Regions from separate parts of the Actinoplanes sp. NPDC049681 genome, predicted to be linked through region 4. Evidence: riboswitches for the same ligand, from Rfam matches in the RefSeq annotation. Region 4 holds a riboswitch; each other region holds the start of a gene.
What was found. Region 4 has a riboswitch for cyclic di-AMP ahead of ACIBO8_RS13855 (NlpC/P60 family protein). Riboswitches for the same ligand answer to the same signal wherever they lie in the genome.

Region 1: it holds a riboswitch for cyclic di-AMP, as region 4 does, so the genes downstream of both, ACIBO8_RS27710 (NlpC/P60 family protein) here and ACIBO8_RS13855 (NlpC/P60 family protein) in region 4, are expected to answer to the same signal.
Region 2: it holds a riboswitch for cyclic di-AMP, as region 4 does, so the genes downstream of both, ACIBO8_RS32990 (coiled-coil domain-containing protein) here and ACIBO8_RS13855 (NlpC/P60 family protein) in region 4, are expected to answer to the same signal.
Region 3: it holds a riboswitch for cyclic di-AMP, as region 4 does, so the genes downstream of both, ACIBO8_RS19155 (transglycosylase family protein) here and ACIBO8_RS13855 (NlpC/P60 family protein) in region 4, are expected to answer to the same signal.

Annotation. Positions count from the first base shown of each region.
Region 1 covers NZ_JBITLP010000008.1:25,133-30,260, reverse strand. The annotation lists gene ACIBO8_RS27715 (M1 family metallopeptidase) at 47-1,387, shown strand; gene ACIBO8_RS27710 (NlpC/P60 family protein) at 1,451-2,440, opposite strand; cyclic di-AMP (ydaO/yuaA leader) riboswitch at 2,455-2,589, opposite strand; gene ACIBO8_RS27705 (M56 family metallopeptidase) at 2,748-3,668, opposite strand; gene ACIBO8_RS27700 (BlaI/MecI/CopY family transcriptional regulator) at 3,665-4,033, opposite strand; gene ACIBO8_RS27695 (cytochrome ubiquinol oxidase subunit I) at 4,110-5,128, shown strand, end outside.
Region 2 covers NZ_JBITLP010000010.1:157,275-162,402, reverse strand. The annotation lists gene ACIBO8_RS33000 (glycoside hydrolase family 65 protein) at 1-546, shown strand, start outside; gene ACIBO8_RS32995 (coiled-coil domain-containing protein) at 615-1,634, opposite strand; cyclic di-AMP (ydaO/yuaA leader) riboswitch at 1,639-1,775, opposite strand; cyclic di-AMP (ydaO/yuaA leader) riboswitch at 2,010-2,146, shown strand; gene ACIBO8_RS32990 (coiled-coil domain-containing protein) at 2,150-3,220, shown strand; gene ACIBO8_RS32985 (ABC transporter ATP-binding protein) at 3,237-4,007, opposite strand; gene ACIBO8_RS32980 (ABC transporter permease) at 4,000-4,899, opposite strand; gene ACIBO8_RS32975 (TetR/AcrR family transcriptional regulator) at 5,071-5,128, shown strand, end outside.
Region 3 covers NZ_JBITLP010000005.1:174,536-179,663, reverse strand. The annotation lists gene ACIBO8_RS19175 (GNAT family N-acetyltransferase) at 1-278, shown strand, start outside; gene menC (o-succinylbenzoate synthase) at 275-1,396, shown strand; gene ACIBO8_RS19165 (response regulator) at 1,417-1,839, shown strand; gene ACIBO8_RS19160 (Hpt domain-containing protein) at 1,858-2,241, opposite strand; cyclic di-AMP (ydaO/yuaA leader) riboswitch at 2,418-2,598, shown strand; gene ACIBO8_RS19155 (transglycosylase family protein) at 2,600-3,271, shown strand; gene ACIBO8_RS19150 (GNAT family N-acetyltransferase) at 3,399-3,881, shown strand; gene ACIBO8_RS19145 (cellulase family glycosylhydrolase) at 4,172-5,128, opposite strand, start outside.
Region 4 covers NZ_JBITLP010000003.1:835,451-840,578, forward strand. The annotation lists gene ACIBO8_RS13845 (SDR family NAD(P)-dependent oxidoreductase) at 1-14, opposite strand, end outside; gene ACIBO8_RS13850 (RNA polymerase sigma factor RpoD/SigA) at 610-1,611, shown strand; gene ACIBO8_RS13855 (NlpC/P60 family protein) at 1,689-2,618, opposite strand; cyclic di-AMP (ydaO/yuaA leader) riboswitch at 2,661-2,791, opposite strand; gene ACIBO8_RS13860 (DUF3817 domain-containing protein) at 3,006-3,335, opposite strand; gene ACIBO8_RS13865 (hypothetical protein) at 3,349-3,777, opposite strand; gene ACIBO8_RS13870 (DUF6158 family protein) at 3,858-4,103, shown strand; gene ACIBO8_RS13875 (DUF1360 domain-containing protein) at 4,119-4,685, shown strand; gene ACIBO8_RS13880 (hypothetical protein) at 4,741-4,926, opposite strand; gene ACIBO8_RS13885 (hypothetical protein) at 4,935-5,128, opposite strand, start outside.

The DNA of each region.
Region 1 (5,128 bases), on a different contig from region 4:
GTTTCCTCCATTGACCGGCGGGCCCGGCGAGATCCAAGCTCGTCGAATGGTTACCAAACTCCTCACGGGACTGCTGCTGCTGGCCCCGGCGCTCGCCGTGCCGGGCGGTCCGGCGGCGGCCGCGGCCACGGACCCCACCCGTACGCCGGCGACCCCGGCGTACACCGTCTCGCTCTCCAGCGACACGGCCGGCGGGACCTGGACCGGGCATCAGAGCATCTCGTTCACGAACGCCTCCGCCGAGCCCCTGACCGAGATCTACCTGCGCCTGTGGGACAACGCGCACGGCACCTGCGCGGCCATGCCGATCACCGTCAGCAACGTGACGGGCGGGACGGCGGGATCCCTCTCAGTGGCCTGCACCGCGTTGCCGATCACGCTGCCGGCGCCGCTGGCCCAGGGCCGGTCGGCGAGCGTCGGTTTCGACCTGAAGATCGTGATCCCGTCCGGCGTGGACCGCTTCGGGCACGACGGGAGCTACTACTTCATCGGCAACGCGCTGCCCGTGCTGGCCGTGCGCGACGGGGCCGGGTGGCACCTCGACCCGTACACGAACAACGGGGAGTCCTTCTACCAGCTGGCGAGCGACTACGACGTCACGCTCGACCACCCCACCTCGATGGCCGTGCCGGCGACGGGCACCTCCACCGACAGCGCCGGGACCGCCGGGCGGACCGTCACCCACGCGGTCGGCAAGCAGGTGCGCGAGTTCGCCTGGGCGGCGGGCCCGTTCAAGAAGATCTCCGGTACGACCGCGGCCGGCGTCAAGGTGAACGTCTACTCGGTCGCGTCGATCTCCAACCGCAGCGCCTCCTCGATGCTGTCGGTCGCCACCGGTGCCCTGGACGCCCACGCCTCCCGATTCGGCGCGTACCCGTACGGGGAGGCCGACGTGGTCCTCGACAACGGATTCTGGTTCGGCGGGATGGAGTACCCGGGCTTCGTGCTGGACCTGGTCAGCTCGACCGCGCTGGCCCACGAGCTGGCGCACCAGTGGTTCTACGGCATCGTGGGCGACGACGAGTACAGCACGCCGTGGCTGGACGAGGGCTTCACCGACTACGCCACCGATCTGTACTTCAACAAGACCGGCTCCGGGTGCGGCATCACCTGGCAGTCGTCCGCCGAGAAGCTGACGAACTCGATGGCGTACTGGGACGCGCACTCGAGCCGCTACAGCACGGTCGTCTACGGGTACGGCAAGTGCACCCTGCACGACCTGCGCCGGCTGATCGGGAGCACGGCGATGACGCAGCTGCTGCGCTCGTACGCGGCCTCGCACTGGTACGGCGTCTCGACTGTGGCCGACTTCAAGGCGGCCGCTCAGGCCGCCGCCGGCTCGACGGATCTCACGTCCTTCTGGGCGGCGCACCGCGTCGAGGGCTGACCGGCACGCGAAGAGCCGCCACGCGGGACGTGGCGGCTCTTCGGCGTGGTGCGGGTGCCCGGGTCAGCCCGGGCGGCGCATGCCCGTGATGGCACCGCTGCGGTCGATCGGCGCCATGCGCACATGGTCACCCGTGTGGGGTGCATGCACCATGATGCCGCCGCCCACGTAGATGCCCACGTGATGCACCGGACTGCCGTAGAAGATCAGGTCGCCCGGTTGCAGTTCGCTGCGGCTGACGGCCCGGCCCTCGTGGATCTGATCACCCGTGAAGTGCTCCAGGTGCACCCCCACGGAGGCCCATGCCACCTTGGTCAGGCCCGAGCAGTCGTAACCGCGCGGCCCCTCCGCCCCGAAGACGTACGGCATGCCGATCAGGTCGCACGCCTTCTGTGCCGCGCGCCCGCCCTTGTCGTTGGTGTAGTTCACCGGGCAGGGACCGGTGCGCAGCGGGCCGTCGTTCGCACCCGCCGAGCCGTACGCCTGGATCCGCAGTTTCTGCAGGGCGTCGACCTTCTTCTGGATCTCCGCCTTCCGCGCGCCGAGGTCCTTGTCACGGGCCGCCACGGCGTCGGTCAGGGTCACCAGTGCCGCCTTGTCCCGCGCGTACTTGTCGCGGAGCTGCGCCGCGCCGGCCACCTGCTGACGCTGGTGGCGGGCGATCTGGTCGAGGAACGTGAGTTTCTCGGTCAGACCGGTCGGCGAGCCGCTGACCACCATGGCCTCCATCGCGCCGGGCGAGCCCTGCATGTACGCGTCGGCGGCCATGCCGCCCACCTGGGACATGGCCAGATCCACCTCCAGCTGGAGGGGCTCCAGCCGGTCGTTGATCTTCTTGAGCTGTGCACGGTTCTTGATCAGCTGGTTGTGCACGTCGTTGTACTGCTCGATGATCGACTCGAGTTTGTCCCACTGCTCGTCGATCTGCTTCTCGATGGTCGAGGGTGACGGGGTCGCGTGGGCCGCGGTGGGCACCAGCAGGACCCCGACCGCGGCGACGACACCGAGCAGACTGCGCAGAATCGTGGCGCGGCGCGCCCCAATCCGTTTCACGAAGGTGCAGTGTCCTTTCTTCCCTCAGCCGCCGACCGGGTTAGCTGTCGGGTTCGGACGGGAAGAACGCCCGGCCGCGATGGTGCCGCGGCTTCACCCCAGGTCCCTGGGTCCCCGGTTCGTGGTGCACGATCAGGCTCGGTCGAACAGCGCACGATTGAGCGGTGACTCATCGGTTCGCCCGGTTTGGACGAGGGGGGACCGACGAGCCGGGCACCACCGTACTCCCGATCACCGCAGAACTAAACCCGGTGATACCCGGGCACTCACCGCATATCGCACGTGACCCGCTGTGATTAAGAAAGACTTAAAGCGGCCAGGCGGTCAGCGCGCGCCCCAGCCAGGGCACCACCAGGATCACTGTGGGTAACACGATCAAACTCACCGCAATCAGGACGGCCACCACGGTCCACATCGGAGATCCGGCATCCGTCCCGGCGAGCCGCTCGAGGCGGCGGCGCCGCTCCTCGCCGGCGTCGCCACCGGCCTCCGCCGGGACGTCCGGGCTCACCGCGTCGCTCAGGACGGACAGGGCGGTGCGCAGCGGCTCGGCCCCGCAGCGACGCCGGGCCGCGTCGTCGGCGACCATCTCGAGCAGCAGGTGCACGGCGTCCAGCGGCGCCCGGCTGCGCAGCGGCCGCGGCACCGCCCGGTAGAACGCGGTGAAGGACTCGAGCACCAGGTCGTGCCGGTGGCGCAGGTGTGCCTGTTCGTGAGCGATGACGGCGGCCACCTGCGCCCGGTTCAGCACGCGCAGGGCTCCCCCGCTGACCACGACCCGGGGATTGCGGCCCGGCAGGCAGTACGCGAACGGCAGCGGGCCGTCGAGCACCCGCAGGCCGTGCGGCACCTCGGCCGGCAGCTCGCCGTGGCGTTCGGCGTCGTCGAGCAGATCCACGAGCATCCGGTGCCGGGCGCGGCGGGTCCGCGAGCGGTAGGTCACCCCGGCGAGCGACACGAGCAGCCGGACGATGATCACGGTCGCCACCACCAGGGCCGCGACCAGGGCGGCCGCCCCCGCCGGCCGGCCGGAGCCCAGTGCGCCGACCAGCTCCTGGGGGCCGGCGAGCACGACGCCCAGGGCGCAGAGGATGCCGGTCAGGGTGATGCTCTGCCAGAGGGCCACCGCGGCCGCCGGCGCACGGCCGGGCCACCGGGCAGCGGCGAGCGTCCCCGGCACGACCAGCGACAGGGTGAGGCCCAGCGCGCCGAGCAGCAGGGCGGTCACGACCCGGCGGCCGAATCCCTCCGGGCCGCCTCGATGGCGGCGGTCAGCATCGACGGGTCGATGCGCCCGACGAAGTGGGCCAGCGCGGCGTCGCGTACGCCGTCCGGGGCGGTGCTGAGCGCGTCGAGCATCAGCGCCGCCGTCATCTCCTCGCGAGACTGCGCCGGCGCGTAGCGGTAGGCCCGGTCCGCCTTGTGCTGGGTGACCACGCCCTTGCGGGCCAGCCGGTCCAGCACGGTCATCACCGTCGTGTACGCCAGGTCGCGCTCCCGGCTGAGCCGCTCGTGCACCTGCCGGACGGTCAGCGGCTCCGCGGCATCCCACAACTGCTGCATGACCTCCCGCTCGAGGTCCCCCAACGCCATGTGACCCACTCTACTGCACGGCGTCGTACTACACGTCGTAGTATCTACTACGAGATGTCGTAGAGGGGATGCCGACGTGGACGTGCTCGACCTGACCCGGCTCCAGTTCGCGGTCGTGACGATCTACCACTACTTCTTCGTGCCGCTGTCCATCAGCCTCGCCGCCACCGCGGCCGGGCTGCACATCGCCTGGCTGCGTACGGGCAGGGAGACCTACCGCGACCTGACCAAGTTCGTCGGGAAGCTGCTGATCGTCACGTTCGCCGTCGGTGTGGTCACCGGCCTCGTGCAGGAATTCCAGTTCGGCATGGGCTGGAGCAACTTCGCCCGGTTCTACGGCGACGTCTTCGGGCCCACCCTGGCCATCGAGGGGATGCTCGCCTTCTTCCTCGAAGCCACGTTCCTCGCGCTCTGGTACTTCGGCTGGGAGCGGCTGCCGCGCCGGCTGCACGCCGCCACCATCGTCGTGGTGGCCGTCGGCACCGTGCTGTCCGCGTTCATCATCCTGGCCGCGAACTCGTTCATGCAGAACCCGGTCGGGTACTCGCTGGACCCGGTCACCGGCCGCGCCCGCCTCGACGACTTCGGCGCCCTGCTGCTCAACAAGGTGAACCTCGCCGCGTTCCCGCACACCCTCTCCGGAGCGCTGATGGCGGGCGGATCGCTCCTGCTCGCGGTGGGCGCCTGGCGGCTGCGCGCGGCGGGGGAAGCGGCTTTCCGGACGCTGGCCCGCCTCGGCGCCTGGCTGACCGTCGTGGGTGGCGCCCTGACCGCCGTCACGGGCGATCACCTGGGCAAGGTCATCACCGAGGTGCAGCCGATGAAGATGGCCGCCGCCGAGGCCCTCTACGCCACCACCGCGGGCGCACCCTTCTCGGTCTTCGCCGTCGGCGACCCGGGCGGCGGGAAGCCGTTCCTGAGCATCGAGATCCCCCGGCTGCTGTCCATCCTCGCCAAGGGCACCCCGGGCGCGACCGTGCAGGGCATCGACGACCTGCAGGCGCAGTACGCGGCCCAGTTCGGCCCGGGGAGCTACGTGCCGATGATCCCGGTCGCGTTCTGGAGCTTCCGGCTGATGATCGGCATCGGCATGCT
Region 2 (5,128 bases), on a different contig from region 4:
ACCCCGGACGAGAAGGCCCGCAATTTCGCGTACTACGACGCCCGTACGGTCCGCGACTCGTCGCTGTCGGCCTGCATCCAGGCGGTCATCGCGGCCGAGGTGGGCTTCGTCGAGCTGGCCCACGACTACTTGGGCGAAGCGGCCCTGATGGACCTGCACGACCTGCACCAGAACGCCCGCGACGGCGTGCATGTCGCGTCGCTCGCCGGCTCCTGGATCGCCCTGGTCGCGGGGCTGGGCGGCATGCGCGACTACAACGGCCAGCTCTCCTTCGCCCCGCGCCTGCCGAGCCGGATCAGCAACCTGGAGTTCTCGCTGCTGTGGCGCGGGCTGCGGCTGCGGGTCGAGGTCACGCCCGACGAGGTGACGTACTCGCTGCGCAACGGCGGCGGGTCCGCGCGGCTGGACCTGCTGCACCACGGCAAGGAGGTGACGGTGACCCAGGTCAAGCCGGTCGTCCTGCCGATTCCGCCGGCGCCGCCCACCGGCCCGGCACCCACGCAGCCGGCCGGGCGCGCACCGGTTCGCCGGGCGAGCGGGTCCTGACAGCTCAGAAACGCGGAAGCCCCCGTCCGGCTCGACCGGACGGGGGCTTCGTCGTGCGTGGGGCGCTGCTACAGCATGGAGATGTGTACGTGGTCCGTGTGGTTGGACGGTCCGTGGTACGTCTTCCAGCCGGTGGCCGGGAACCAGATCATGCGGTTCCAGATGACGTACAGGATGCCCAGCCGGTCGGCGTTGCGGACCGCGAACGCCATCAGGTTGTTGCCGTACTCGCGGGTGTCCTGGTTGTGCCAGGGTGAGAACCCGCTCTTCTGCAACGACCAGTCACAGGCGCGGCCCTTGGGATGCTCGAAGGGGCCACCGTCGCGGTGACAACCGACGAAGCGGTTGAATCCGGCCTTCTTCACCTCTTGGTACATGTGCAGGGTGCGCGCGGTGATGCAGCCGTTCGTGGTCGGGTCGTCGACGTTGCACGGCAGGGGCCCGAACTCCCCGTCGGCGTTCCGTGGCGCGGGCGCCGCCACCTTCGACTTGGCCAGCACGAAGCCGCCGGTCACCGTCTTGCCGCCGACCAGGTCGAGGGCTTTCTCGGCCGACTCCTTCTGCTTCGCCATCAGCTGGAGGTTCTGCTGCTGCGCCTTGACTTCCTGATCGAGGTGCGCCTTCGCGGTGGCGACCTCGTTGATGGCGGCGTCGAGCTGGCGCAGCTTGCCGTCGTTGAGGGCGTTGATCTCCTCGAGCGAGACCGCCTTGTCGACGAACGTGTCGGGCGAGCGGACGTTGAGCAGGAAGCCCACGGTGGTGAGGCCGCCCGTGCGGTACTGCTGCGCCGCCACGGCGCCCACCTGAGGCAGCAGCGCGTCCCGCGTGGCCTCGGCGTTCTTGACCTTCAGGGCCAGGCCGAGCTGCTCCTTGGTCGACTTCGCGACCGCGGACTTCGCCGCCAGGTAGCGCCGGCCGGTGCTGTCCAGCAGGTCGTTGAGCATGGGGTTGTCGTCGCCGTCGTCGGCGGTCGACGCATTCCCGCCGCCGGGCGCCGCACTCGCGGGCGCGCCGGGGGCTGCGATCATGGTGACCGCGGCTAGCGATGCCAGGGCGAGGACCAGCCACCGGCGGGGTCTTGCCGTCATCCAGTTTCCTTCCGTGTTGCCGCCGACCGGGTTAGCTGACGGGTTCGGGACGGAAGCGATCCCTACCGCTTGTTCAGCGGATTCACCCCATTACCAGGTGGTTCCCCGATTCGCCTCGCGGCGATTGAGCGGTGGTCCGCCGGCACCTTGGGGGCGGTGCCTTCCTTGGCAGCGACCGGCGGAAAGCTTACCTGACTCGGGGCCGCTCATCAGCGGTCGCGACGTCGGCAAAAGTGTTACCTAGCAACGACTTTGCGTTACTGCTCGATGGAATGGGGGCCGGTAAAGAATGACGGCGTGTGGTCATGCGACCGCATAGAGTGCGACAACTGTCGATTCCGGAAAACCATGGGTATCGTTCGTCACGGTTCCATCACGGAACCGCCGCCTAATCGCCGAAAGGCGAGCCGGGGACCCAACCGGTAATGGGGTGAATCCGCAGCTCCTGCGGTAGGGATCACTTCCGTCCCGAACCCGTCAGCTAACCCGGCCGGCGGCCGACGGAAGGAACGCACGTGAGGCTCGACCCTGTTCGCCGGCGATTAGCGACCCTGCTCGCGGTCCTCGTCGCCACCTCGGGGCTGACGCTCGCCGCGCCGGCCGCGGCCCACGCCGCGCCCCGCCCGCTCGCCGCGCCGGGGGACTCCGGCGACGACGGTGAGGGGGCCTCCAAGTCCCTGATCGAGCAGCTCGAGGCGGCGTCCAAGGGCTTCGTCGAGGCCAAGGAGGCGCTCGACCGCTCGAAGAAGCGCCAGCAGGAGCTGGTCACCAAGCTCAAGGAGATCGACGTCCAGCTCGGCCCCAAGCAGGGCGCGCTCGACGAGATCGTGCGCAGGTCGTACCAGGCCGGCCGGCTGGGTCCCATGAGCGCTCTGCTCACCGCCGACTCCACCGGCAGCCTCCTGGACCGGGCGCAGACCCTGGAGACGGTCGCGCGGAAGCAGGACCGCGCGGTCCGCGACCTCAGGGACGCACGGGCCCAGCAGGAGCAGGCGAAGCTCGCGATCGACGCGTCGATCCGCGACCAGCAGAAGCAGCTCACCATCATGGCCAAGCGCAAGGCCCAGGCCGAAGGCGCGCTGAAGGCCCACAACGCCGCCGCGCCGGCCGCGGACGACGGCGGCAGCAGCGGTTCCACCGGCGGCGGTTCGAGCTCGCGCGCCGCCCCCGCGCCCCGTAACTCCGACGGCTCGCTGCCGAGCGAGTCCTGCACCGTCGACGACCCGACCACCAGCGGGTGCATCACACCGCGGACGCTGCACGCGATGAAGGAAGCCAAGGCCGACGGCTTCACCCACTTCGTCGCGTGTTTCCGGCACCAGAACAGCGGCGAACATCCCAAGGGCCGGGCCTGCGACTTCGCCGCCGATCGAAACGGCTTCGGCGGCGTGGCGACGGGCAGCAGCCGCGACTACGGCAACCGGCTCGCGAACTACTTCATCAACAACGCGAGCCGGCTGGGTGTGCTCTACGTCATCTGGTTCCGGCGGATCTGGCTACCGAGCAGCGGCTGGAAGGCGTACACCCGGGGCAACGGCGATCCGTCCAGCGATCACACGAATCACGTGCACCTGTCGATGAGATGAGGATGCGGGGCCTGCGTCACTTCTTGACGTAGGCCTCGTACTCCTTGAGCACCTCGTCGGTGGGGCCGTCGCCGCGGATCACACCCGACTCCAGCCAGATGCAGCGCTCGCAGGTGTCCCGGATCGACTGCTCGCTGTGGCTCACCAGGAACACCGTGCCGGCCTCGGCGCGCAGGTCACGGACCCGCTGCTCACTGCGCTTGCGGAACTTGGCGTCGCCGGTGGCGAGCGCCTCGTCGATCAGCAGCACGTCGTGCTTCTTCGCCGCCGCGATCGAGAAGCGCAGCCGGGCGGCCATGCCGGACGAGTACGTCCGCATCGGCAGCGAGCTGAAGTCGCCGCGCTCGTTGATGCCGGAGAAATCGATGATGTCCTTCACCTGGGACTTCACCTGGGCCGGCGTCATGCCCATGGCGAGGCAGCCGAGCACCACGTTGCGCTCCCCGGGGAGGTCGTTCATGAGCGCCGCGTTGACGCCGAGCAGCGACGGCTGGCCGGCCGCGTAGATGGCGCCCTTCTCGACGGGCAGCAGGCCGGCGATGGCGCGCAGCAGGGTCGACTTGCCCGAGCCGTTGGTGCCGATCAGGCCGATCGCCTCGCCCTTGTACGCGACGAAGCTCACCCCCTTGATGGCGTGCACCTCGCGCAGCGTGGCCGGCTTGGCGCCGGTGACGATCCGCTTGAAGCTGGCGAGCGGGCTGCCCGTACCGGCGCTGCCGGCCTGGTGGACCCGGTAGACGACGTGGGCGTCGTCCACGATCACGGTGGGTTCGCGCTGGTCAGCCACGGCCGTAGCCCTTCTCTCCGCGCCAGAAGTAGACGTAGCCACCGATGCCGACCACCAGCGTCCAGGCGATGGCCTCGGACCAAAGCACGAGCGGCGAGGCGGCGAGCTTCACGTCCTCCATCAGTGCGTGGCGCATCAGTTCGATGAAGACCAGCAGCGGGTTCGCCTCGACCAGCCGCAGCACCACGGGATGCATGCCGGCCTGCTCGAACTTGGTCACCGGGTAGAGCACCGCGGAGCCATACATCCAGAAGCGCATGATGAACGGCACCAGCTGCTTGAAGTCGGCGACCTTGGAACCCAGGCGCGCGGCCGCCATCGCAAGACCCGCATTGAAGATCGACTGGAGCAGGAAGATCGGCACGATGAGCAGCCACTCGAGGGTGACCGGTTCGTGGAAGGCCAGCACGATGGCGATCAGCACCGCGATGGAGGCCACCATGTTGCGGACCTCGACCATCGTGATGGCCAGCGGCAGGGCGGCACGCGGGAAGTGGAGCGCCCGAATGAGACCCAGGTTGCCGCTGATGGCCTGGATGCCGGCCTGCACCACCGACTGGGTGAAGCTGAAGATGAAGACGCCCGTGCACAGGTAGGCCACGAAGTTGGGAGTGTTGTGCGAGGTCCCCAGGATCTTGCCGAAGATCACGTAGTAGACGGCCGCGTTGATCAGCGGCGTCAGCACCTGCCAGACCATGCCGAGCCGGGTCTTGCCGAGCGACGAGGTGACCTTGGCGTTCGCGTACGACGCGATGAAGTGCCGGTACGACCACAGCTGGCGCGTGTACGCGGGCAGGCTCGGCAGCTTGCCGGCCGCACCGAGGCCATGCCGGCGGGCCAGCTCTCTCAGAGGGATGCCGGTGTCGGAATCGGCGACCGCCGTCTGGGACATGGGGTGGCGCTCCGATCTGGTCGGTCCGTCAGGGGTCGGGGACCTGAATGACTTGCGCGGGAACACACTAAACAGTCTGACGCGATGAAACGCCATCGTATCGACGTTGGCCCGAACTTATCCGACCCGACGTCGAAACGCAACCGTTGCGTCCTCGCGTATAGTGTCCTCGTGGCGACAGCGAAACGCGCACCGGCCGGAGCGGCGGTGCTCCGCGGTGACATCACCG
Region 3 (5,128 bases), on a different contig from region 4:
TACGCTGGGACCTGTCACGGCCGGCGACGCCGCTGCGCGACGACACCTCCGGCGCGGTGGTGGCCCTGGGCCGCGACGGCGTGCCGGGCAACCTCGACGGCGGCAAGCTCCTCGTCGCCGTGCCGCCGGACGTCGAGACGCTGCGGCGGCGCGATCCCGGCGAGGCCCGGCGGTGGCGCCCCGCGGTCCGCGACGCCCTGTCCACCCTGCTCGCCGCCGGCGCCCGCGTCACCGGCTTCGACCGTGCGGGCTGGTACGTCCTGAGGAGGCCGTCGTGAACCTCGAGGGCATCGAGCTGCGCCGCGTCGCCATGCCGCTGGTCACGCCTTTCCGTACCTCGTTCGGCACCGAGACCACCCGTGACGTGCTGCTGCTGCGCGTCGTCACGGACCGGGCGGAGGGCTGGGGCGAGTGCGTGGCGATGGCCGACCCGCGCTACTCGAGCGAGTACACCGAAGCCGCCGCGGACGTGCTGCGCCGCTACCTGGTGCCGGCGCTCGCGGCCGCGCCACGGCTGGACGCCCACGCGGTGGCACCCCTTCTCACTCCGTTCAAGGGCCACCGCATGGCCAAGGCGGCGCTGGAGACCGCGGTCCTCGACGCCGAACTGCGGGCGGAGGGCCGGTCGCTGGCCCGCGAGCTGGGCGCCGTGCGCGACCGCGTGCCGTGCGGCGTGTCCGTCGGCATCATGGGTTCGATCGCGGAGCTGCTCGACGCGGTCGGCGGCTACCTCGCCGCCGGCTACGTCCGGATCAAGCTCAAGATCCAGCCGGGCTGGGACGTCGAGCCGGTCCGCGCCGTCCGGGAGCGCTTCGGCGACGAGGTGCTCCTCCAGGTGGACGCGAACACCGCGTACACGCTCGCGGACGCGCGGCACCTGAGCCGGCTCGACCCGTTCGGGCTGCTGCTGATCGAGCAGCCGCTGGACGAGGAGGACGTGCTCGGGCACGCGGAGCTGGCCAAGGTCATCACCACGCCGGTGTGCCTGGACGAGTCGATCACCTCGGCCCGGTCCGCGGCCGCCGCGATCACGCTCGGTGCCTGCTCGGTGGTGAACGTGAAGCCGGGCCGGGTCGGCGGCTACCTGGAGGCGCGACGGATCCACGACGTGTGCGCCGCGCACGGCGTACCGGTGTGGTGCGGCGGCATGCTGGAGACCGGGCTCGGACGGGCGGCGAACGTCGCCCTCGCCGCCTTGCCGGGCTTCACCCTGCCCGGCGACACCTCGGCCTCGGACCGCTACTTCGCCACCGACCTGACCGCGCCGTTCGTGCTGGAGGACGGCCACCTGGCGGTGCCGACGGGGCCCGGGCTCGGGGTGGAGCCGCTGGCCGCCGTGCTGGAGTCGGTGACGACGGCGACGGAATGGATCCCGCTGGGCGGTCCCGGCACCTAGGCTGGGTCCGAGGAGGCGAGATGACGAACCTTTCCGGTCACGCCGCGGTCCTGATGGTCGACGACGACGCCGACGTCCTCGACACCACGGCCCACATGCTCGCCACCCGGGGCTTCCGCGTCTTCACCGCGCCGGACCAGGAATCGGCGCTGCGGGTGTGCCGGGAGCAGGAGGGGCGGATCGACGCTCTCATCGCCGACCTCTCCCTGCCCGGTGACAGCCGGGGCGACCTCGCCCGTGCGGTCAGCACGGAGTATCCCGCCATGCACGTGATCTACATCAGCGGAATCCCGCGGCACGTCGCCCTGGCCCAGGGGCTGGTGCGACCGGATGCGCCGTACCTCGAGAAGCCGGCGCAACCGGACGTCCTGGCAAGCGTCCTGCAGAGCCTGCTGTCGGAGAACGTGGGCGCGCCGGCGCCGGCGACCTGGTGGGATGAATGACGCCCTGATCCTTCGCGGTCAGTGGCTGGTCTCCGGCTGGAGATCGCCGGCGATGCGGGCGCACACGGGCGCCACGCGTTCGTAGGCGTCCTGGATCCGGTCCAGCGTCACCCGGGAGTCCGGGAGGCGGCCGTCGCGCGCGGCGTCCTCCAGCCCGGCGAAGAGGCCGGTCAGCACGGCGGCACCGATGTTGGCCGCCGACCCCTTGAGCGCGTGTGCCAGATCCTGGACCTCGGCGACGTCCCCGGCGGCCATCGCGGCGGCCAGCCGCTCCAGCGCCGGGGGCGTCTTGGCGACGTACGACCTCAGCAGCCTCGTGAGCAGCGCGCATTCGCCCGCACCGGGCTCCGGCCCGGTGATCTCGAGCAGCCGGGCGCGGATGGCGACGGCGGGATCCTCCATGATCCAACGGTACGACCGTGGGTCCTTTCCGCGGTGATTATCCCGTTCTGAAGCGGCCTTCCGGCAAAGATCGATCCGGTCGCAAAGGTGTAAACAACGTCACCATCGGGCCCGGAAGTTTGCGATCGCCCCCGGGGAAGTGGTTACGGTCGGCCGGTCCGCAGATGCGGGCCCCGCGGTCGGTAACGCCGAGTCCTGCCGCCGACCGGGCCGGGAACTCAATCGATCAGGCATGGAGCGGGGGACCCACAGGTTCCACGGCGCGCTGGCCGCGCCTCGGGGTGAAGCCGCCACACGGCGGCCGGGCTCCTCGGCCCGAACCCGACAGCTGACCTCGCAGGCGTGGAGGTTTCCTTTCATGGCACAGATCCGCAAGCAGTCCCTGCGTGCCCTCGGCCTGGTGGTCGCGGGCGCGGCCGGCACCGCCGCCCTGCTGGGCCCGGCGTCCCCGGCCGCGGCGAAGTCCGGTGTGAACTGGGACGCAGTCGCGCAGTGCGAGTCCGGCGGCAACTGGAGCATCAGCACCGGCAACGGCTACTACGGCGGCCTGCAGTTCAGCCGCAGCACGTGGAAGGCGTACGGCGGCACCAAGTACGCGAGCACCGCGAACAGGGCGAGCCGTGGGGAGCAGATCCGCATCGCCGAGAAGGTCCTCGACGGACAGGGCATCGGCGCGTGGCCGGTGTGCGGCAGGAAGGCCGGCTCGTCGAAGTCGTACTCGCACAAGAGCACCTCGCACCGCAGCACGGCGCACAAGAGCACGGCGCACCGGAGCACTACCCACAAGAGCACGGCGCACCGGGGCACGACTCACAAGAGCGCGGCCCACAAGAGCACGATCCGCAAGTCGAAGGGCTCGGCGGTGCACGCGACCGGCAAGTCCTACGTCGTGCGCCCGGGCGACACGCTGGCGAAGATCGCGAGCAGCCACCACGTCAAGGGTGGCTGGCGAGCGCTGTACCAGCTGAACCGCGGTGAGATCGGTGGCAACCCCAACCTCATCTTCCCGGGGCAGCACCTGGCCCTCTGAGGCCCGGCAGGACCGGCCCGGCCGCCCTTCCCCCGTGGGGCGGCCGGGTCCCGCCGTCGTGAGGCAACTCACCACTTTGGAGGGACAGCCGGCGCCGCCGGCTTGCGAGGACCGGCATGATGTGCGCATGAGGCTGGTCCCGCCGACCCAGGCGCTGGCTGACTCCGCGGCGCCCTGGTTCGACCACCCCCAGGTGCAGCACTACCTGGGCGGGCGGGACTGGTTGCCCCGCATGCTCGCCATCGCCGGGCGGGGCGGCGGCGAGGTGTTCCGCGGCCACCTGGTGCTGCGCTGCCACGCATGGTTCGGTGTGGACGCCGCGGGCGAGGTGGGCTTCATCGGCGGCGACGTGTACGCCGACGGCCGCGGCCTCCGTTCCATGGGCCTGGCCTTCGTGGTCGACCCACGGCGCTGGCGCGAGGGCCGCGGGCGTGCGCTGCTGCGCGCGGTGGTCGAGCATCCGGAGACGTCCGATGTGGACGAGTTCTTCTGCGGCGTCCACGTGGACAACGATCCCGCCCGCGCCTGCTGTGCCGCCGCCGGGTTCACTCCCGACGGCGGCGTCACCAGGGAAGGGTTCGTGTATCACCGGCTGCGCCGGGATCGGTGACAGCACTCCGGCGGTGTGGTCGTCCCGGCCGACGGTGTTCGCCCGCGGTAAGCCCGTTCCCGGACCTACCCGGTCTTCCCGCGACCGGGCTGCTGGCCGTCGACAGGCCGGGAGCGCGCTGTGTGGGAGCGGACGCATGCGATGCCGGCCGCACGGTGTCGCCGCGCGATGTCCCGATGGGCACGAATGCGGCGCGACCTTCGCCGTGCGAGGCGACGACTCAACCGGTGTTCGTAAGCCGCCGCCGACACCTGTGCGGTGGCGGCGGCCGCGGGCGGTGGAGGTGCTTGCTAGCTCGCTGTGCAGGTCGGTGCCGGCGCGGTGTTCGCGCCGGTCCAGGCGGCCGTGAAGCCCCAGGAGGTGCTGCCACCGGCGGGGAGCGACGCGTTGTAGGACAGGGAACGGGCGGTCACCGAGCCGCCCGAGGTCGTCACGGCCGCGTTCCAGGAGTTGGTGAAGCGCTGACCGTCGGGCCAGGTCCAGGCCACGGTCCACGCGCTGATCGGGGCGGTGCCGGCCTGGACCGTGACCGCGCCCTGGAAGCCGCCGGTCCATTGGCCCGTGATCGCGTACGTGGCGGTGCAGGTGCGGCCCGGGGGTGACGATGGTGGGGTGCCGTAGACGGTGGCTTCGCGGGACGTGGCCCTGATGCCGTCCGGGCCGTGGAAGAGCCGCTCGCCCCATGGGGTCAGCCGGGTCGCGTCGAAGTCCGTGATGAGGTCGAGGTATTCGACGCCGCCGCCGTTGCCGCTCCAGGACCAGCCGAGGTAGCCGATGCCCTGGGCCTGGGCGGTGGCCATGATGGTGTCCTCGTCCGGGTCGCCGTCGGAGTGGTTGTAGCCGAACTCGCCGATGACGATCGGCAGCCCGGCCGCGCGGAACCGGCCGAGGTAGTCGGTGATCTCGGCCGCCGTGTCGAAGACGCCGTACATGTGGATCGAGAAGATGGTGTTGCGCCGTGGGTCCGTGGCGAAGACGGAGGCGGCGTTGTCGCGCATGGTGAACGACCAGTCCTGGCCCCAGTTCGGGGCGTCCACCATGATCGAGTGCTCGAACCCGGCGGCCCGGAGCCGGGTGATCGCGTTCTCGGTGTCCGTGATCCAGCCGGCGGTGGCGGTGTTGCCGTACGGCTCGTTGCCGATGTCGAGGATCACGTAGCGCTCCTGGCCGGCGAGGGCGCTTCTGATGCTGATCCAGTAGTCGACCGCGCGGTCCAGCGTGGTGGCCGCGCTGTCCTCGCCGTACCC
Region 4 (5,128 bases):
CTGCGTTCCGCCATGCGGCCACCGTAGCCCTGTGTTTTGCGTCACTGTCCGTGTGGCCGGGCGGTGTCGCGGTAAGGGTTTCAGAAGCCGGTGGTCGCCCGGGCGGGGGTCACCCGGACGGGCTAGTGATCTGCGGCGCGATGTGCCGCATGGTGGCAGATGGTCCCGCGTCGACGAGGCGCCGGGATCTTCGCCGTGGCGTTTGCATCAAGCCCGGCGGCAACCTGTCGATGCTGGACGTGAACCCAATTGGCTACCGGGCCGTACTGGGTAGTGACGAGCGTCGCAAGGCAATCCGTGACGCCCGTCGCTGTGACGGATGAGGGGCTGATGGTGTCATGTATCGGGCGAGGGGTATGCGTGAGGCCTGCAGGTGATCGCTGCAGCCATCAGATCGCCTGTGGCCAACACAGGACGCATCCGACGCCGGGTTCGGCTCCGAATGCCTCTGCAGAGAGCCTTCTTCAGTAAGTATGCACGCGGCTCTCAGGTGACGCTCAGGCATTCGTGACACTTTCGACCCACCAGCCGGAATCAGTGCAGGGCGCCACTTGTTGTGTAGGTGTCAGCACCGCAATGCACGAACTGCGGACGTTACGGGGAGGGCTGATGGAAGCAGGAATTGCCCGTAACAGGGTTAGTGAAGGCAATGAGGGGACCGTGGGCAACGTGGAGAAGACAACCGTGATGCGGACGGACGAAGTCGCCGAGGAGCGCGACCTCGTCGGCGTCTACCTGCACGAGATCTCCCGCACGCCGCTTCTGGACGCCGCCAGGGAGGTCGACCTCTCCAAGGCAATCGAGGCCGGCCTCTATGCCGAGCACCTGCTCGAGAGCGGTGACGTCCGTCGCGGCGTGAGCCGGGAGGAGCTGGAGCGGCTGGTCGTCGAGGGCGAGCGGGCCAAGGACCTGTTCATCCGCGCGAACCTCCGCCTGGTCGTCTCGATCGCACGCCGGTACGTGCGGTCGGGCATGCCGATGCTCGATCTGATCCAGGAAGGCAACACCGGCCTGGTTCGCGCCGTGGAGAAGTTCGACTACGAGCGGGGCTACAAGTTCTCGACGTACGCGACGTGGTGGATCCGCCAGGCGATCAGCCGGGCGATCGCGCAGCAGGAGCGCACCGTGCGCCTGCCCGTGCACCTCGTCGAGGACGTCAACCGGATGCGCAACGTCACCCGCCAGCTCGTCCGCGAGCTCGGCGCCGACCCCGAGCCGGAGCAGATCGCGAAGGCGCTGGGCGTGACGGTGGAGCGCGTCAGCGAGCTCACCCGCTGGGCCCAGGACACCGTGTCCCTGGACACGCCGGTCGGCGACGACGGCGACACCAACCTCGGTGACCTGGTCGCCGACAGCGACGCGCCGTCGCCCGAGGAGATCGTGCTGACCGCCCTGGAGCGCCAGCGCATCGAGGGCCTGCTCAACCACCTCGACGACCGGTCGGCGGGCATCATGCGCGCCCGCTACGGCCTCGAGGACGGTCGCGAGCACTCGCTGACCGAGGTGGCCTCGCGGTTCTCGCTCTCGCGCGAGCGCATCCGCCAGCTCGAGATCCAGGCCCTGGGCCGGCTGCGCGAGCTCGCCCGCGCCGAGGGCCTCCAGGCCGCGTAACTCCTTCCCCCGGCAAACGCCGAAGGCCGGTGCCCCTCACGGGACACCGGCCTTCTGTCGTGCCGGGGGCTGCGTGATCAGGTCACGCGGCCGTAGCCGTACGGGGTCATGATGTCGATCGTGCGATGTTTCACCGGCTCACCGGCTCGTGAGGCGTCGATGATCTTCCCGTCGCCGACGTAGAGCGCGACGTGCCCGAGGTTGCGGTAGAAGACCAGGTCGCCGGGTTCGAGCTGGGACCGGCTGATCCGCCGGGTGGCGCTGTACTGGGCCGCGGCGTTGTGCGGCAGCGACTTGCCCGCCTGGCTCCAGGCCCGTGAGGTCAGGCCCGAGCAGTCGTACGTCTCGAGCCCGTCGGCGCCGAACTGGTACATCTTGCCGACCTGGTTGAAGGCGAACCGGACCACGACCCCGGCGTCGCCGGAGACCGACGGGATGCTGCCGGTGTAGCTCGAGCCCTTCTCGGTGGCCCGGCCGTACGCCGCGGTCCGCATGGCGTACAGGTCTTTGAGCTGGCCCTCGATCTTCTTCTTGCGGGCGGCGAGCTCCTTGACCTCGGCGGTCTGCTTCGCCTGGGTCGTCTTCAGCGCGGCCTGGCGCTCGTTGTAGTTCTGCGTCGTGGCCGTGTACGTGTCGATGTCGCGCTGCCGGCTGCGGGACAGCTGTTCGAGGATGGACATGCGGTCCATCAGATTGCTGCTGCCCTCGAGCACGACGTTCATCGTGCCGACCTTGCCGGTCTTGTACGCCGAGGCCGCGATGACGTTCATCTGCGCGCCGGCGGCCTCGAGGGCCTCCTTGGCGGGTCCGAGCGAGGCGGCGAGCTTCTTCTCGTCGTCCTTCGTCTTCTGCAGGCTGATCTTCATCTTGTTGTACGACTCGACGACGTCCTCGAGCTCGTTGGACGCCTTCTCGATCTTCTTGTTGATGTCACCGGTCGAGGGCGCCGCGTGCGCGGCCGGCGCGACGGTGCCGGTGATCACGATCGCCAGGGCGGCGACCACCATGGTGCGTAGCCTCGTGCGGGCGTGTGGCAACGGAACGTGGCCTTTCTTCCGCTGGGCCGCCTACCGGGTTAGCTGACGGATTCGGGCGGGAAGAAGGCCCTACCGCTGGCGCGGATTCACCCCGGATGCTGCTTCGGTGGTTCCCCGGCTCGCCGAGACGGTGGCGGCGGCCCCGGGGGATGGGGACACCGTCTCCGCCGTCGAGGGATTCGGCGGCGCTGGCCGGCGCCACTTGAGGGTATGGCTGCGGACCGGACCAACCGCATCAACTTATCGGCGATCTCGATTAATACAAGAGCCGGAAGAGTGACTTGCGCCAATTATCACAAATATGGGAATGATCCCGATAACGGACCGCAATTCAACGCCTTCGCAGCGTGACCCCTTCTATTTCTGTGCCATCGCGGGCGGGATGTCCATCCCCTGGACGGCCCACTTGCGGGAAACGACGCGCTCGGCCCAGAACGAGAAGAACGGGACCGTGCCGGCGAGCATCACCAGCAGCATCCGGCCGAGCGGCCAGCCGGCCCGGCGGCTCAGGTCGAAGGTCGCGACGAGGTAGATCATGTAGAGAAAGCCGTGGACCGGCCCTACGGTGGCGACCACCGTGTCGTTGTCGCCGGCGTACTTCAGCGGCATGCCCACCAGCACGAGCACGACGAGGACCACGCCGACGATCCAGGCGATGATCCGGTAGCGGGTGAGGGCTCCCTGCACGATCCACGTCCTTCTACTTGGTGCTGCTCTTGCGTCCGGGGTAGTCGCCGGGCCGGGCGCCGGGATGGGCGTTGAGCCAGGCGAGATAGTCGTTGTAGGCGTCCAGCTCCGGGTCGTCCGCCGGAACCGCCTGCGGAGCCACGGGCACTCGCACCGGCCGGCGCACCGTCACAGGCGCGTCGTCGCCGGGCGCTGCCGCCGGGGGCTCGGTGGGCTCCTCGGGCGCTGGGCGGCCGGCCCGGAGCTCCTGCTGCACCTCGCGCACCCACAGAAACACCACGAAGAGGGCGAAGACCGGCCACTCGAAGGTGTAGCCCCAGCTCAGCGTGTTTCCACCGGTGGCCCGGCTGAACTGCCACCAGCCCAGCGCGAGAAAGCCGGCGACCAGCACGAGCGCGACCACGTGGCGGGCGATCCACGCCGGGGTCCACAGCGCTCTCATGCGGTCGAGCGTACCCACCCGGGGTTTGACGGCAGGCGCCACGGGCAACCGTTGCGTGCAAGCACGAGAAGGGAGAGATCATGAGCGACCCCGAGGTCGACGACCGCGTCGGCACCGAGCAGGGCATCGACCCCGCCGGGCTCGCGGACGAGGACCTGCTCCGTGAGCTGGGCAGCCTGCACCGTACGCGGCTGCAGACCCTGCGGCACGGTCCCGACGCGGCGCTCGCCAACCACCTGCGCCGTACCGCCGAGCTGGAGACGGAATACCTCGCCCGGCACCCCGGCCGTGAGGTCGACCCCCACCGGCTGACCCAGGACTTCTGAGAGGACCTCTTGCGCATGACCTCCTCGGTACGCCGCCGGTTCGACCGGTTGCGGCGCCAGTACGCCCCCCACGAGCACCGCCCGCTCGACGGGTACGCGGCGACCATGGGCGCCTTCGGCGTGCTCGCCGGCAGCCTCACCGTCGCCGCGAAGGTGACCGGGCGTACGGTCCCGGAACGCCCGGCCGTGTCGGACGTGGTGCTCATCTCGATCGCCACGCACAAGCTGAGCCGGCTGATCGCCAAGGACTCGGTGACGAGCCCGCTGCGGGCGCCGTTCACCCGGTACGCCGAGCCCGGCGGCAGCGCCGAGGTCAACGAAGAGGTCCGCGACCAGGGCAGCACCATCCGGCACTCGATCGGCGAACTGATCAGTTGCCCCTTCTGCCTCGCCGTCTGGGTGGCCACGGGCCTGACCAGCGGTCTGGTGTTCGCGCCGAGGCTCACCCGGCTGGCCGCCACCGTGTTCACCGCGACGGCCGCGTCCGACTTCCTGCAGATGGCGTACTCGCTCGCCAAGGAGGCGGCGGAGGGCGGACCCGAGGAGCCGCGCCCTGCGGTGAACGGCCGCGCGATGGCTTAGGGCGTAGACGGAAAAGGCCCCGGCTTCCCGCCGGGGCCTTTGCGCTGTGGACAGATCAGGGAGGCCCGTCGCCGTCCATGCCCGACCAGCCGCGCGGGCTCTCCTCCTCGCCGGAGTCCTCGTCCTCGATGATCGCGGGCTCGACGGCGGTGTCGTTGTGCTCGCTCGCGAAGTCGCTGTCCCCGTCGGGGGTGCCGTCGGAGTCTCCGAAGGCCGGCAGGCGTTCGTTCTGCTGGGTCATGTCGCTCCTCAGGCGTCCAGAGTTCGCAGGGCCTCGGCGGCCTCGTCCTGGGCGTACTCGCCCTCGGGCAGCGCGTCGATGCGGGTCAGTGCGGTCGCGGGCAGGTCGGCGGCGATCGCACCGCGCTGCAGGTCGGCGCTGCTCAGGCGTTCCTGCCCGGAAAAGGCCTCGTCGAGGTATTCGTCCAGTAGGCGCAGGTCAT